3 regions of the Rahnella sp. PD4 genome follow, and region 3 is predicted to be linked to each of the others. Evidence: predicted binding sites of a transcription regulator. Region 3 holds the regulator's gene; each other region holds the start of a gene.
The links. The regulator PurR, encoded in region 3, represses purine synthesis genes. The targets are predictions, from matches to a motif close to CANGCAAACGTTTGCNTG.

Region 1: the regulator PurR is predicted to act here: its motif matches at 1,644-1,661, upstream of ACOZIO_RS06040 (amino acid aminotransferase).
Region 2: the regulator PurR is predicted to act here: its motif matches at 3,927-3,944, upstream of ACOZIO_RS17940 (NCS2 family permease).

The regions. Positions count from the first base shown of each region.
Region 1 covers NZ_JBLZQF010000002.1:278,813-284,410, reverse strand. Annotated here, with positions in the region: gene ACOZIO_RS06045 (MBL fold metallo-hydrolase) at 1-305, shown strand, start outside; gene ACOZIO_RS06040 (amino acid aminotransferase) at 390-1,580, opposite strand; gene ompC (porin OmpC) at 1,825-2,973, opposite strand; gene asnS (asparagine--tRNA ligase) at 3,274-4,674, opposite strand; gene pncB (nicotinate phosphoribosyltransferase) at 4,932-5,598, opposite strand, start outside.
Region 2 covers NZ_JBLZQF010000007.1:166,793-172,390, reverse strand. Annotated here, with positions in the region: gene ACOZIO_RS17955 (methyl-accepting chemotaxis protein) at 1-494, shown strand, start outside; gene ACOZIO_RS17950 (putative bifunctional diguanylate cyclase/phosphodiesterase) at 505-2,598, opposite strand; gene ACOZIO_RS17945 (glutathione S-transferase family protein) at 2,864-3,532, shown strand; gene ACOZIO_RS17940 (NCS2 family permease) at 4,060-5,427, shown strand; gene ACOZIO_RS17935 (Na+/H+ antiporter) at 5,595-5,598, shown strand, end outside.
Region 3 covers NZ_JBLZQF010000001.1:863,197-868,794, reverse strand. Annotated here, with positions in the region: gene cfa (cyclopropane fatty acyl phospholipid synthase) at 1-710, opposite strand, end outside; gene punC (purine nucleoside transporter PunC) at 1,065-2,282, opposite strand; gene punR (DNA-binding transcriptional activator PunR) at 2,419-3,324, shown strand; gene purR (HTH-type transcriptional repressor PurR) at 3,360-4,385, opposite strand; gene ACOZIO_RS03835 (YnhF family membrane protein) at 4,690-4,809, shown strand; gene ACOZIO_RS03830 (C40 family peptidase) at 4,975-5,598, opposite strand, start outside.

The DNA.
Region 1 (5,598 bases), on a different contig from region 3:
ATTCAGTGAATGTCGGCGAGGAAATCTTATCCGTACTCCATTGCCCGGGCCATACGCCGGGGCATATTGTCTTCATCAATGATAAAGCGCGAATTGCCGTTTCCGGTGATGTGATATTTAAAGGTGGCGTAGGCCGCAGTGATTTCCCGCGTGGTGACCATCAGGCGCTTATTCATTCCATCAAAACGAAATTATTGCCGCTCGGCGATGACATGGTATTTATTCCCGGCCATGGCCCGATGTCGGATTTTGGTTATGAGCGTAGAACCAATCCGTTCCTGCAGGATGAAATGCCGGTCTGGTGATGACGTTTGCTGTTTATCAGCAAAAACAAAAAGCCCGTCAGTCCACCTGACGGGCTTTTTTAATTGAGCAACACCACTTATCTTTTAGAGTACCGCGACGATGGCTTCACACAGCGGTGCCATGTTTTCGAGTGTAATGCCAGCAACGTTAATACGGCCAGAGTTGACTGCATACACGCCGAACTCATCGCGTAACCGCAATACCTGCTCTTTGGTCAGGCCGCTGAAAGAGAACATCCCGTTCTGATTGATAATAAAGCTGAAATCTTGCTGAGCGCCTTTTTCCTGCAAGGTACTGACGAACAGCTGACGCATACGATGAATACGCAGACGCATATCGCTCAGCTCCTGCTCCCACAGTGTGCGCAAAGCTTCGTTACCCAAAATCGTGGCTACCACCGCAGCACCGTGTGACGGTGGGTTGGAGTAGTTAGCACGGATAACCGATTTCATTTGACTGAAGGCGCGATCGGCGGTTTCTTCATCGGCCGCAACTAATGTACAAGCACCCACGCGTTCATTGTATAACCCGAAGTTTTTCGAATAAGAGCTGGCGACCAGTAATTCCTTGTGTGTTTCCACGAACAGACGCAGACCGGCCGCATCCTCTTCCAGGCCTTTTGCAAAACCCTGATAAGCGAAATCGAACAACGGTAACCAGCCGTTGCTCACAGACAATTCTGTCAGTTGTGCCCATTGTTCCTGAGTAGGATCGATACCGGTTGGGTTGTGGCAGCAACCGTGGAACAGTACCACGTCGCCTGCTTTAGCTTCGCTCAGACTTTTCAGCATGCCATCGAAATCAAGGCTGTGATTGACGGCATCATAGTAGTGGTATTCCATGACTTCCAGACCTGAAGCAGAGAACACGCCTTTATGGTTCGGCCAGCTTGGATTGCTTACCCACACGCGCCTGGCGCTGGTTTGCGTAGCGATGAAATCTGCTGCGATACGCAGAGCGCCAGTGCCGCCCGGAGTCTGTGCGGTACGTGCCCGTTTATCAGCAATAATCGCGCTGTCCTGGCCAAACAGCAGTTCCTGTGTGCAATGTGCAAAATCAGGCAACCCGTCAATACTCAGATAGGTTTTAGTAGATTCATTTTCCAACAGAAATTGTTCGGCTTTCTTCACGCTGGCCAGAACCGGCGTTTTACCTGTTTCGTCTTTATAAACACCAATCCCCAGATTTATTTTATCTGAGCGATCGTCAGCGCGGAAAAGATCGGTAAGACCCAGAATAGGATCAGCAGGTGCTGCAGTGATTTTTTCAAACATGTCGGAAAATTCCATAGCCTGATATGACGAAAGAGGGCTTCAGGGTAACGCCAGCGCCCCCGTTTGCCAACCGTTTGCGGCAAAAAGAAAGCAGAGTTGTGAGAAGGCGTGGGAGATTAAAATAATTTATGGGCGAGGGTGGAAAAACGATATTTTCAAACATACACAAATGCAAAAGGCAGAGCCGAAGCTCTGCCTTGATATCCACTTCGATGAGCCCGCAGGGGCTCATCGTTAAGCGATATTAGAACTGGTATTGCAGACCAACACCCACAACATCATCGGTAGAAACACCAGCGGTACGGGTATAGCTGTTGTCGTCCAACAGGTTGATTTTGTAGTCAACATAGGTAGACATGTTTTTGTTGAAGTAGTAGTAAGTACCAACTTCTACGTATTTAACCAAGTCAGCATCACCGCCTGCAAAGCCAGTACCCAACGCATTAAGATCTTTACCTTTGGACTGCAGGTAAGCAATGGAAGGACGCAGGCCGAAATCAAACTGGTATTGCGCTACAACTTCAAAGTTTTGAGTTTTGTTAGCAACTTGGTTGAAGTCTCCGCCATAGATGGTGGTGTTCTCGGATTCACCGTAGAATGCTGCCAGGTACAGGTTGTTAGCGTCATATTTCGCGCCCAATGCATATGCGGAAGCTTTGTCACCGTTACCATCAAGTTTCTGAGAGTTAGTACGGTTAGATGAGAAGTAAGCACCACTTACGCTAACGCCAGAGTTGCCGATAGCATAAGCTACCGAAGAACCCCAACCGTCACCATTCTGGTCTTTAGTTGCACTTCCTGGAACACCCAAGTCGGTACCATCAGCAGCAAAGTCATGGCCATCACGATCGTTTTGGTTTTTGCCCTGGTACTGTACTGCGAAGCTCAGGCCGTCAACCAGACCGAAGAAGTTGCTGTTACGGTAAGTTGCCATGCCATTACCACGACCAATCATGAAGTTGTCGTTGTTCTGGTACATAGTGTCATCGCCATAGATTGGCAATTGGTCGGTGTAGGACATTACGTCGTAGATTACGCCGTAGTTACGACCGTAGTCGAAAGAACCTGCATCACCGAATTTCAGACCTGCGAAGCCCAGACGCGTTTTGTTACCTTCGTCGCCAGCGCTTTCTGCGTGGTTAGCCTGAACGTTGTATTCCCACTGGCCGTAACCGGTCAGTTGGTCAGTAATTTGAGTTTCGCCTTTGAAGCCGAAACGGACATAGGTCTGGTCGCCATCGTCGCCAGCATTGTCAGAGAAGGTGTGACGGGCGTCAACTTTACCGTACAGATCCAGTTTGTTGCCGTCTTTGTTATAGATCTCAGCTGCATTAGCTGCACCAGCAACTAACAGAGCAGGGATTACCACTGCAAGAATATTGCGCTTCATCATTATTATTACCCTCATTGGTTTTATTTGGACACCTGCCACTGCCTTAAATAATTCTTTACGGAACTATTCGCGAAAGTTTGGTGTCTCCTGTGTCTGAACGCACTATTCCATCCGTGGTGAGCTTAATCCATAGCGAAAATGCTACTAAATTACTAAATATGTTTCAGTTGGAAAAAATGTATTTCAAAATGTGTATTTTACGGAACTTTGTGACAGGGATCTATCTTTGAAAATGACTAAGGCCAGCAAAGCTGGCCTTAGTTTTGTAACTATTCTGTTAATTAAAAATATTTTAATTAATTAGAAGGTTGCATTACGTGGGGTACGCGGGAACGGGATCACGTCACGCACGTTTTGAACACCGGTCACATAGGCGACTAAACGTTCAAACCCGAGGCCGAAACCTGAATGCGGAACAGTACCGTAGCGACGAAGATCGCGATACCACCAGTAATCTTCTTTATTCAGTCCCATTTCAGCCATACGGGCGTCCAGAACATCCAGACGTTCTTCACGCTGAGAGCCACCAATAATCTCGCCGATGCCCGGAGCCAGAACATCCATTGCTGCGACGGTTTTACCATCTTCATTCATACGCATATAAAAAGCTTTAATATCTTTCGGATAGTTTTTAACCACTACCGGCGCTTTGAAATGCTGTTCTGCAAGATAACGTTCATGCTCAGAAGAAAGATCGACGCCCCATGAAACCGGGTTTTCGAATTTCTGACCACAATTCATTAATATTTCTACTGCGTCGGTATAGTCCACCTGGGCGAAATCGGATGTTACAAATCGCTCCAGGCGCGCAACAGCATCTTTGTCTACACGGTCAGCGAAAAAGGCCATATCATCTGCACGTTCGTCTAAAACGGCTTTGAAAACATATTTAAGCATATTTTCGGCCAGTGCTGCGATGTCATCCAACGTGGCAAATGCGACTTCCGGTTCTACCATCCAGAATTCCGCAAGGTGACGGCTGGTGTTAGAGTTTTCTGCACGGAAAGTCGGACCGAAGGTATAAACTTTTGACAGCGCACAGGCATAAGTTTCGCCGTTCAGCTGGCCGGACACCGTCAGGAATGCTTCTTTGCCGAAGAAATCTTCGCTGAAGTCAATTTCGCCTTTGTCGGTACGCGGCAGGTTTTGCAAGTCCAGGGTGGATACGCGGAACATCTCACCTGCACCTTCGGTATCGGAGGCCGTGATCAGCGGTGTGGATACCCAGAAATAACCGTTTTCATGATAGAAACGGTGAATGGCCTGGGAGAGGGTGTTGCGCACACGGGCAACAGCACCGATCAGGTTGGTGCGCGGGCGAAGGTGAGCCACTTCACGCAGGTATTCGATGCTGTGGCGTTTTGCCGCCATCGGATATGTATCAGGGTCATCCACCCAGCCAACAACTTTGACGGCAGTTGCCTGCAGCTCAAAACTCTGGCCTTCGCCAGGTGAGGCGACAACAGTACCGGTCACTTCTACTGAACAACCCGTCGTCAGACGTAATACATCTTCCTGATAATTGGGCAGAGAATTATTGATGACGGCCTGTAAAGGATTAAAGCAGGAGCCGTCATAAACGGCGACGAATGAGATACCAGCTTTAGAATCTCTCCGGGTACGTACCCAACCGCGTACGGTGACTTCACTGTCAACCGCAGCACGGCCTTGCAGTACGTCGACTACAGGCACAACGCTCATAGATTTCTCTCTTTCTTTATATATGTTGGCTAAGAAATATTGGACACCCTGTAAATAGGGATTTTGCTATGTTACTTAGGCTTTCTCAGGACACAAGCAGAAATCGTCGTCAGCGGCCAAGAATTGTGGCGCAAATGCAGGGAACGGGGGCAAATATTGAGAGGGTGAATAAAAGCCGAGCAGAATTAGATCGCAACTATATAAAGGAAAGAAATCCGAATAAAGCGCCGGATGCATTTCCGGCACTTTAGGGAGAGTCAGGAAGCTTTTTTCACCAGCGGCAGATCGAAAGCTTTACGCAGGGCCTGAACAAAAGCTTTATCCTGACACATTGTTTTGCCCGGGCTGTCCGAAAGTTTCGCGACAGGTTTGCCATTGCACTGCACCAGCTTAATGACAATATTCAGCGGCTTCACGTCCGGAATATTACATGTCAGGCGCGTACCAATTCCGAATATCAGATTCACCCGTTGATGGAAATGGCGATACAGATGTAACGCTTTGTCCAGATCAAGATTGTCGGAGAACACCAGCGTTTTGGTCATCGGGTCGATATCCAGAGACTGATAATGCGCTATCGCTTTTTCGCCCCATTCAAACGGATCCCCGGAATCATGGCGCAGCCCCTGGTAGGCATGAGCGAATTTGCTGCCGAAATCACGCAGGAAAGCATCCATCGTTATGCAGTCGGTGAGGGCAACTCCCAGTTGATCCGGATATTCATCCAGCCAGGCCTGCAACGCCGCACGCTGGCTGTTAGCCAGCACCGGGCTGATTTGCTGATGCGCCTGGAACCATTCATGGGCTTGTGTGCCGACCGGTGTCAGCTGCAATTTATGTGCTAAATCGTAGTTACTGGTGCCGACCAGATAAGGGAATTCATTTTTCAGCGTGCTGACGATGGCTTCCTGAACGTCACCGGAA
Region 2 (5,598 bases), on a different contig from region 3:
GTTCGAATGAAATCATCAATATCATCAGCGTGATTGAAGGCATTGCCTTCCAGACCAACCTGCTGGCGCTGAACGCTGCTGTGGAGGCGGCGCGTGCCGGTACGCAGGGCAAAGGGTTTGCGGTGGTAGCGAGTGAAGTGCGGGTGCTGGCGCAAAAAAGCGGGCAGGCGGCAAAAGAAATTAAAGATCTGATCCAGGGCACCGTCAGCAAAATTGCCGAAGGGTCACAGCAGGCCGATCGCGCCAGTAAAGCCATGAGTGAGATCGTCAGCTCGGTGAATAAAGTGGCAGAAATTGTCCGGGAAATCTCGACGGCAAGTTCTGAGCAGCACACCGGTATTCACGAAGTGGGGATTGCCGTTGATCAGATGGATCGGGTTACCCAGCAGAATGCCGCACTGGTGGAGCAGGCGGCGGCAGCGGCGCAATCCCTCACGGAACAAAGCATTGATTTGCGCAACGCCGTGCGGTTTTTCCGCACGGCGACAGCCTGAGCCGCGCGCATCAGCCTTTATGCGTCAGGGGGAGTTTTGACTCCCAGTCCGTATCGGGGTGTTGGGCAATTTGTTGGGGCGTCATCGGACGTCCCAGAAGATAACCCTGCAAGGTATCGCAGCCCAGTTGCGTCAGGAATTCCTGCTGTTGGGTAGTTTCAACGCCTTCGGCCACCACTTTGAGATTCAGCGTCTGGCCGAGGGCGATGATCGCAGAAACAATACTGGCATCTTCGCTGCCTGCAATCAGGTCGTTAATAAATGCGCCGTCGATTTTCAGCTCACTGGCGGGCAGACGTTTCAGATAGAGCAGGCTGGAATAGCCGGTACCGAAATCATCAATCGAGGCTTTTACGCCGTACTGTGTCAGGCGCTCCAGAATTTCTACGCTGCTATCCGGGTTGCGCATGGCGGTGGTTTCGGTGACTTCCAGCGTGAGCATTTCAGGCGGGATCTGATGGCGTTCAATGGTTTCTATCACCATTTCGACCAGATTCGTCTGTTCAAATTGCAATGTGGAAAGATTCACCGCCACCGTCCATTGCGTATGCCCGGCCATATGCCATTCCCGCAACTGGCGACAGGCTTCGTTCAGCACCCATTCGCCGATCGGAATAATCAGGCCAGTTTTTTCTGCCAGCGGCAAAAACACATCAGGGCTGAGGATGTTACCCCCGCGCTCCCAGCGCAGCAGTGCTTCGAAGCCGCTCACCGGCCCGTAAGGCGCAATAAATTTTGGCTGATAGTGCAGGCGCAGCTCATGGTGTTCAATCGCCAGACGCAAATCATTGAGCATCTGCAACTGGTTCTGCGCGTTGGCGTTCATCGACGGCTGGAAGAAACTGTGGCCGTTGCGACCGGAATTTTTGGTGTGATACATCGCGGCGTCGGCATTGAGCATCAGCTCGCGCTCATTCTCTCCATCGCCCGGATATACTGCAATCCCCACGCTGGCAGAGACCAGCAGTTCATAGCGGGAAACATAAAACGGACGTGCAATCAGATGTACCAGCTTATCGGCCAGTTGTGACGCATCGGTCGGTTCGGTGATTTCAACCAGCAGTACAAATTCATCGCCGCCGAGACGCGCCAGCGTATCCGCCGCCCGGAGCTGTGATTGCAGACGTTCAGTGACGGAAATTAACAGCTGATCGCCGATGTGATGGCCGAAGGCATCGTTAACCGCTTTAAACCCGTCGAGATCCAGAAACAGTACCGCAAATTGCGATTCACCACGCAACGCTTTCTGAAGTGCCTGACTCATGCGGTCTTCCAGCAACAAACGATTAGGTAAACGGGTCAGATTGTCGTGCAGCGCCAGTTGGGTCAGCTCGCGGTTTGCCTGTGCCAGCGAAGACGCCAGAATTGAGGTGCGTGCCTGCATCCGGCCATCGAGAATAGAGATGATCAAGGTGATGGCCAGAATCGCCAGCGTGACCACAATCACCAGTAACGCCAGCCAGTTATTATCCACGCCGCTGAACGCTGCCATACTGTGACTGTCCGTCGGGAATCGGGCTGCCTCCATGCCGATGTAATGCATACCGACAATCGCGGTGCCCATTATCACCGCAGCGCTGATGCGCAGCAGGCGGACATTAGGCGACTGCTGGCGCAAATTGAATGCCATCCACAGCGCCGCGCCGGAAGCGACAATCGCAACAACAACAGAGAGCACCACCCAGCGGTAATCGTAGGTAATGGGCGGCATCATCTGCATGGCGGCCATACCGGTGTAATGCATAGCGGCAATACCGCCGCCCATCAGTAAGGCACCGGCAAATAATCGTCTGGTCGGTAATTCCTGCAGACAGACCAGCCACAGCGCGAAGGCTGAGGAAATGATGGCGATCACCATAGAAAGCAGGGTGATGAAAGGGTCATAACCCATCGGCATCGGGGAATTAAAAGCCAGCATGCCGATAAAATGCATCGACCAGATGCCGATGCCCATTGCAATGGCGCCACCTGTTAACCAAAGTCGGGAAGCCCTTCTTTCCGTGGTGGCGACCCGGCCCGCCATATCTAGCGCGGTATAAGAGGCAAGCATTGCAACAATGAACGAAAACATCACAAGCACATTGTTGTAATTACTGGAAAACATGTGAGGCTCCACAAAGAGAGAGTCGATAGCGACGGGCTGATTTTTATCCGGCGATAATGGCATTAAGAATTATTAAAGGCGAATGAACTTACGATATTTTTTTCGTGTAATTAAGATTAATCCGTAAGTGATTTTAATCAAATAAAAAGTTTTTTGATAAATTAATCCTGAAGAAAGGGAGGGTTTTAAAACGAAACAGATACGCGTTTTGAAAGCGTTGTCTATAGTTAACAAATAATTAAATGAAACAGGACGACAGACATTTATGTTAACAGTGCATCATTTGGATAATTCCCGTTCGCAGCGAATCTTATGGATGCTCGAAGAACTGGACATTCCTTACGAAATCAAACGTTATCAGCGGGATAAAAAATCCATGCTGGCACCGGCATCACTCAAAAAAATTCATCCTCTGGGCAAGTCACCCGTAGTGGAAGATAACGGACTGATCCTCGCGGAATCCGGCGCCATTATTGAATACCTGCAGGAGGTGTATGACGATGCGGGCACGCTGAAACCCACGGCGTTTGCTGAGCGTCAGCAATATCGCTACTGGATGCACTACGCTGAAGGATCGCTGATGCCTTTGCTGGTCATGAAGCTGATTTTCAGCCGTCTGGGTCAACCGCCAATGCCATGGCTGATCCGCCCGATTGCCGGCGCGATCGGGCAGGGCGTGCAGAAAAATTATCTGGATAAACAGATCCATACTCATCTGGATTATCTTGAACAGCACCTGGTAACTCATCCTTATTTTGCCGGTTATCAGTTCAGCGCAGCAGATATTCAGATGAGTTTCCCGATAGAAGCGATCAATGCCCGGTCCGGACTTGGGAAATACCCGCAACTGAATGCCTGGCTATCAAATGTGACTGCACGTCCGGCCTATCAGAAGGCGCTGGAAAACGGCGGACCATTTAATATTTTACGTTAATCCATTACGCGCTTTTATATTATTCAGGCATTGATTGCGCGTGATGGGGTACGCAATCAGCGCCTGATAAAAATAAACCACAATAAATACCCTGCTATTTATTTCGCCTCTTTTTCTTCCTTTTTTGCCACCGGATAAATTTCCACCACAATCGCGTTTTTATTGACCGGACAACGGTAAATTATTGCCATTCACAGTTGATGTGCGCCGGTTAAAGGCGAGATAATCGTTTGCGTACCTCCCCTTCATACTTCACGTTGCAGACGTGTTGGCTACGGTCGGTCACCCGAATCACTTACCTGAGTAAGCTCATCGGGATTCCCTTCCTTGCCGCCTTCCTGCAACATGAATTATTTGGGGCGTTTTTTTAATGAGTCCCCGCCATACGCGCTGCGAGTTAAACGTTTGCTTTGCCGTACTGACGCTGTTTCCGGCGATTCAGGACGACAAATAAGGAAAGGAACGTGCAGAAACGGTTTCATAATGACCACGCCGGCTAATCAGTAAAGACATTCAGAGGATTTTCCATGTCGAGTCAACAACCTCAGGCGGGCAGCGCCGTTGCGCCAAAAAGCCCGCTTGATGCTTTTTTCAAAATGAGTGCGCGTGGCAGTAATGTCCGTCAGGAAGTGATAGCGGGCTTAACGACTTTCCTGGCGATGGTATATTCGGTCATTGTCGTGCCATCCATGCTCGGCAAAGCAGGCTTCTCGCCAAGTGCAGTATTTGTTGCGACCTGTCTGGTTGCCGGTTTTGGTTCCTTGCTGATGGGCCTGTGGGCAAACCTGCCGCTGGCGATTGGTTGCGCCATTTCTCTGACTGCCTTTACCGCTTTTAGTCTGGTTTTGGGCCAGCATATCAGCGTACCGGTGGCACTCGGCGCGGTATTTCTGATGGGCGTCTTGTTCACTATTATCTCGGTGACGGGCATCCGTTCGTGGATTTTGCGCAATCTGCCAACAGGCGTTGCGCATGGCACCGGTATCGGTATTGGTTTATTCCTGTTACTGATCGCCGCCAACGGTGTTGGCCTGGTGGTGAAAAACCCGCTGGACGGCTTACCGGTGGCACTTGGCGCGTTCACCTCTTTCCCGGTAGTGATGACATTACTCGGTCTGGCGGTGATTTTTGGCCTGGAGAAACTGCGTGTTCCGGGTGGCATCTTGCTGGTGATTATCGCGATTTCGATTATCGGCCTGATCTTCGATCCTGCCGTGAAATATCAGGGTTTGTTTGCGATGCCTTCTCTGGCTGGCGCTGACGGCAAATCGGTGATTTTCGATCTGGATATCATGGGCGCGCTGAAAGCTGCGGTATTACCCAGTGTACTGGCCCTGGTGATGACGGCGGTGTTTGATGCCACCGGCACCATTCGCGCGGTCGCCGGTCAGGCCAATCTACTGGATGAAAACGGGCAGATCATCAGCGGCGGCAAAGCCCTGACGGCTGACTCCGTGAGCAGTATTTTCGCTTCCCTGGTTGGCGCTTCTCCGGCTGCGGTTTATATCGAATCGGCAGCCGGCACGGCGGCTGGCGGTAAAACCGGCCTGACAGCCACCGTGGTCGGTGTGCTATTCCTGCTGATGTTGTTCCTGTCTCCGCTGTCTTATCTGGTTCCTGCTTACGCCACCGCACCTGCGCTGATGTACGTTGGTCTGCTGATGCTCAGCAACGTCACCAAACTGGATTTCAGCGATTTTGTTGACGCGATGTCAGGGTTACTTTGCGCGGTCTTTATTGTTCTGACCTGTAACATTGTCACCGGCATTATGCTCGGTTTCAGCGCACTGGTGATTGGCCGTATTTTCTCCGGCGAATGGCGTAAACTTAACGCTGGGACGGTGATTATCGCTGTGGCGCTGGTGGCGTTTTATGCGGGCGGATGGGCGATCTGATCTGTTTGCTCCTCCCTCTTCGCAGGGGGAGGAGCAAATCCTCTCTGATGTAACCGCACGCACTGATTTAAATCACATCTCCTTTTGATCTACTATTCCTTAGTTCGCTCCGGACTCACTCACCTGCGTCTGGCTGAAATTTATAAAAACAAGAGTCTAAGGAAAGCATGG
Region 3 (5,598 bases):
ATCCCGACAGAAACAATACGGTCAAACTGATCATTCAGGTCACGGTAATCCTGCAGCAGGATAGTGACATCCAGCCCTTCACAGCGTTTTTGAGCCAGTTTTTGTTGTTCAGCAGAAATCGTGACACCTACAACGCTTACGCCATAATTTTTGGCGGCGTACTCAGATAACCCACCCCAACCGCAACCGATATCCAGCAGGCGCTGTCCCGGTTTTAATTGCAGCTTGTCGCAGATCATTTTGAGTTTTGCTTCCTGCGCTTCTTCAAGCGTAGTGGCTTCTTTCCAGTAGCCGCAGGAATATTGCATGTAGGGGTCGAGCATCAGCGTAAATAAATCGTTGCCCAGATCATAATGCTCTTTGCCGACAATCCACGCCCGTTTGCGCGATTGCAAATTAGTCAGGCGTGCTGCGGCGACACGTAAAGTATCTTTGAAATGGTGGGGCAGTTTATTTTCCAAACCGGCACGGATAACACGCTGGAAAAAGATATCCAGACGGTCGCATTCCCACCAACCGTCCATGTAACTTTCACCGAGGCCCAGAGAACCTTCCTGTAAAACACGCTTAAAGAAGTCAGTGTTTTTTACTTTAAGGTCGAAAGGACGATTACCGTTTACCTGAATATCTGCCATCGCCAGCATCTCACTGGCGATCCGATACCATTGATTGTCCTGAATGCTTTGGTCTTCTATACACGATGAACTCATAGCTTCTCCATCACTTTCTCTTCTGACTTATTAACCTGCCGGGAAAAGCAAAGGCTATTTTTGCAGGTCTTTATGAGAACAGACGACTAGCGTCTCGCCCGATATTCGACACCAACAGAGGAAATTAAGAAGAACGCCTGCGCGCCGGAAGACGGGCAGGAAAATCATCCGTGAAAAGTATTCAAAAAATAAGTGTGACACCGTCCGCGCGTCTGGCTTAAGTATGTAATAAAAGTTTTGTAAAAATGCTATTTTATTTGGTTTTGTTGAGTATAGGCTCGCTGGCAGGCATTCTCAATAGTAAATCGTAATCAATGAAAATGCCCGCTAAGTGACTGTTACATTAGGGTATTATCACTGTTGATTTGCGTGCAGAGTCTGAGTTTCCTGCTCCGGTGGCTGCTCATCGTCTCGTACATTTTTATGCTGTAAAGAGAGCCAGCGGCCCAAAACTACCAACAATAGTGTAGACAGCATGATCGTGACTGTCGCCATGAGCGGGTGCACAATAAATGCGGAAACCAGCATGCTGGCAAGGAAGCAAAGCCCAAGCTGCAAGGTATTCTGCAACGCTGCCGCCTTACCTGTATTAGCAGGAAATGGCATTAATGCATTTGCGACAACAATTGGATAGGTTGCACCATTCACCAAAGCCATCAGACAGAAAGGGATCAGCAAACTTGTCAGCCCGGCATCTGTGAACATAGCCACACAGAACAAGGCCACCATACTGATGCCGTAACCAGTCAGTAACCATGGCAGAATTTTATTGCCGTCCAGCCTGTTGATCAGAACACGGCAACCAAAACCACCGAGCAGGAAAGCGATAGTCTGTGGAACATAGCTCAGCCCGATGGCACCGGGTGAATAGCCCATATCGCTCAGGATAAACGGTGAGCCCGTCAGCCACGCAAAGAAACCCGCTGAACAGGCGGCATAAATCATGACATTCCCGCTGTAAACAGGCGATTTCAATAAAGTCGTAAAGCCGGTTTTATCTGCCTTTGCGTCTTTTGCCGGTTTGTTTTCATGCAGAGTCAGCGTCGTCAGCACTAAAGCGATGGCAACGACGGTCAGCAGGGCAAAAATAGCTTCCCAGTCAAAATGATTGAGCACCCAGGCACCCAGCAACGGTGCAAGAGCCGGAGAAAGCGCCACTAACGGCATAATGCTGGCAAAAGTTTTTTTTGCCACATCGGCAGAAAAACGGTCAACAACGATAGCCTGCCAGGTGACTGCGGCAGCACACACGCCTATGGCCTGTAAGAAACGCAGGGCCAGAAGAGCGCGTACATTCTCAACCCAGATAACACCCAGACAGCCGAACGCAAAAAGTATCAGACCAAGAAGCAATACCGGTTTACGGCCGATTCTGTCCGACAGTGGCCCCCACAGCAACTGACCAACAGCAAATCCACCGAGAAAAATGCTCAGACTTGCGCTGATCATCCCGGGGCTGGTCATCAGACTGGTTTGCATGGCACTGAATGCAGGCAGATACATATCGGTGGCTAAAAAGCCCAGCATGCTCAGACCCGCAAGATAGAGCATAAATCCAAAGGAGGGTTTCATTATTGTCTCGTTAATTTATTTATTGCAGATGATGTGACGCAGATTTCATACCGGGGGCGGAGTTTAACGCTTTGATAACAGGCTTGTGAAACGTTAATATTTGCACTCTGCTATCAAAAAAATTGAAGGCTGGATTATGTGGTCAGAATACGCTCTCGAAGTGGTTGATGCTGTCGCAAGAACCGGCAGTTTTAGTGCAGCTGCGCAGGACTTACACCGTGTGCCTTCTGCCATCAGTTACACCGTCCGCCAGCTTGAACAATGGCTGGCCGTGCCGTTGTTTGAACGTCGACATCGTGACGTAGTGCTGACGCCAGCGGGAAAGGTTTTTGTCGATGAAGCACGGGTTATGACAAAAAAAATGATAGCCACCCGCCGGCAGTGTCAACAGGTGGCGAACGGCTGGCGCGGCGAATTACGTGTGGCGGTCGACCGGATTGTCAAACCCGCACGGACACGGCGTCTGGTGCTCGATTTTTATCGCCATTTTGCGGATACCGAACTCATTATTCACTCGGAAGTGTTTAACGGTGTCTGGGATGCGTTGGTCGACGGGCGTGCAGACGTGGCGATCGGCGCTACGCGCGCGATACCGGTTGGCGGGCGCTTCAGTTTTCGTGATATGGGATTTATGGACTGGCATTGTGTCGTCAGCCCGCAACATCCGCTGGCGCAGCTATCCGGTGCGCTGAACGATGATCAACTGCGACCTTATCCGGCATTGTGCCTGGAAGATACTTCCCGGACATTGCCTAAGCGTGATACCTGGACGCTCGATAACCAGCGGCGTCTGGTCGTGCCGGACTGGACCTGTGCGCTGGAATGCCTGACTGAGGGTTTATGCGTGGGTATGATGCCGGTTCACCGGGTCATGCCGTGGATTGAACAGGGAAAATTACAGGTGCTGGCACTGGAGAATATATTCCCTGACAGCCCGTGCTGCCTGACGTGGGATCAAAGCAATCCTTCACCTTCACTGAGCTGGCTGTTGGAATACATGGGCGATACAGACACCATGAATCAGGAATGGCTGCGCGATTAGAACAAACGCCTGCACAGGCAGGCGTTTGTTATTTGTTAACGACGGTAATCGCGGTACGGGCCGTCGGCGACTGAACGGCGCTCGACCAGTTTCGGATGCACTTCGATGGTCTGGGACTCTTCACGCTTACTGACAATTCTGTCCAGTAACATCGTAAAGGCCATTTCACCCAGACGTTCTTTCGGCTGATGCACGGTTGTCAGCGCCGGGGAGAAGTAACGGGCGTTACGCACATTGTCGTACCCGATCACGGAAATATCCTGAGGAACGCGAAGGCCGAGTTCGTCTGCGGCACAAATTGCACCCATTGCCATCACATCGCCGCCGCAAAATACGGCAGTCGGACGATGCTTCTGCATCAGAATCTTATGCATTGCCTGGTAGCCAGACTCTGGTTCGAAATCACCCTGAACTACCCATTCGTCACGAAGAGGAATATTGGCTTCAGTCAGTGCTTTCACAAAACCCTGGAAGCGGCCGCCGCCGGTATTACGCGCCAGTTGCCCGGGGATCACGCCAATATCACGATGACCGCGTTCAATCAGATAACGACCGGCCATGTAACCACCTTCGAAAGCGTTATCGATAATGCTGTCGGTAAAGTTCTTGCGTGCTTCACCCCAGTCCATGACCACCATGGGAATCGAGCGGTACTCTTCGAGCATATTGAGCAATTCATCAGGGTATTCCGCGCACATCACCAGCAAGCCGTCGACGCGTTTTTGCGCCAGCATTTGCAGGTAGGCCTGTTGTTTCTCCAGGTTATTATGCGAGTTACACAAAATCAGCGTATAGCCTTTGGAGAAGCAGCTGTTTTCCACGGCTTCAATCACTTCGGCAAAATAGGGCGCTTCGCTTGAGGTGGCCAGCAGGCCGATGGTTTTAGTGTTATTGACCTTCAGACTGCGGGCTACAGCACTCGGAGAGTAATGTAACTCTTTGATTGCAAGGAGAACCGCTTCTTTGGTTTCTTCGGCGACGAAACGTGTTTTATTGATGACGTGCGACACGGTTGTAGTGGAAACGCCAGCGCGCTTTGCGACATCTTTAATCGTTGCCATGTAAACAATGACTCCTGAACTCACGTGCTTCAGCACGTTAGCATTATGTTAATCGTTTGCCTGCGAGGATTTAACTGCTGGCTTCTCAAAGGGCAGTGAAATCATTGGGTGGATTCTTCAGAATGAGGCGCGAAATGCTCTCGGGTGAAATCGACCGGCACACAGACGTGTTAACCGACAATTTTCTCTTATAATGCAGGAAAGTGGAAGCAAAATTCTCAGGAACGCATTGTCATTCAACACAAGATTTTAAAGGTTAATTATGAGAAAATGCGTTGGCACACAATGAGTGTGGTATTAAGAAATGCCACAATTTGATCCGAAAGGGGGTTTGATGGACAGCAACCTGAAATTATCGTTGATCACCACGGTATGCGCTTTGCTTATGATTATCGCTTTCAGCTTCACTGCAATAATGAACTGATTCAATAAGTGATCCGCCATAAAAAAGGGCGACGCCTGTCACAGGCGTCGCCCTTTTCAATGTTACGCAGTGACCGTTACCGCCGATGTTCTTCCCTGCAGAAACGCTTCGTTAAATGCTATTCAATGGCTGATTAGCGAACCTTCAGACTTAACGAATTGTTTATTATCGGATCGTTTTAGGGGTCATTACCCGACGTGCGCCTACATAGTGGTCTTGCCAGTAATCATCGCCAAGAGAAGTAATTTTAATGTCTTCGCCCGTTCTTGGAGACTGAATAAACTTGCCGTTGCCAACGTAAACCCCAACATGGTCTGCCGCGCCGCGGTTATTGATTCTGAAGAACACCAGATCACCGCTTTCAAGTTCGCCGCGTTTGACCGGAGCGGCATCGCGCAGGTGATACATTTCATTCGCTGTACGTGGCATTTTTATACGGATCAAATCTTTGTAAGCATAATAAACTAAGCCGCTGCAATCAAAACCGGTATTCGGCGAGGTTCCGCCCCAGCGATACGGTTTTCCTACCTGGTGCATCAGTTTGGTCATGGCCGTTTGCTGAGCATGCTGATAGCGTTTTTTATGTGTTGCACTTAGCGTAATCGGTTTGCTGTCTTCTTCGAATTTCTTACCTTTACGGTGCCGGCCATAGGCTTCTTTTTTACCGGCCTTTTCCGTGCTGTTTTTCGCGAGGGCACGGGTTTTGCTATGTCTCTCTGTTTTGCTCTCGGCCCGCGTGGTCTTGAGTGTCTTTTCTTTTTTACTTTCGGCCCGCGTTTTGGCGCTTCT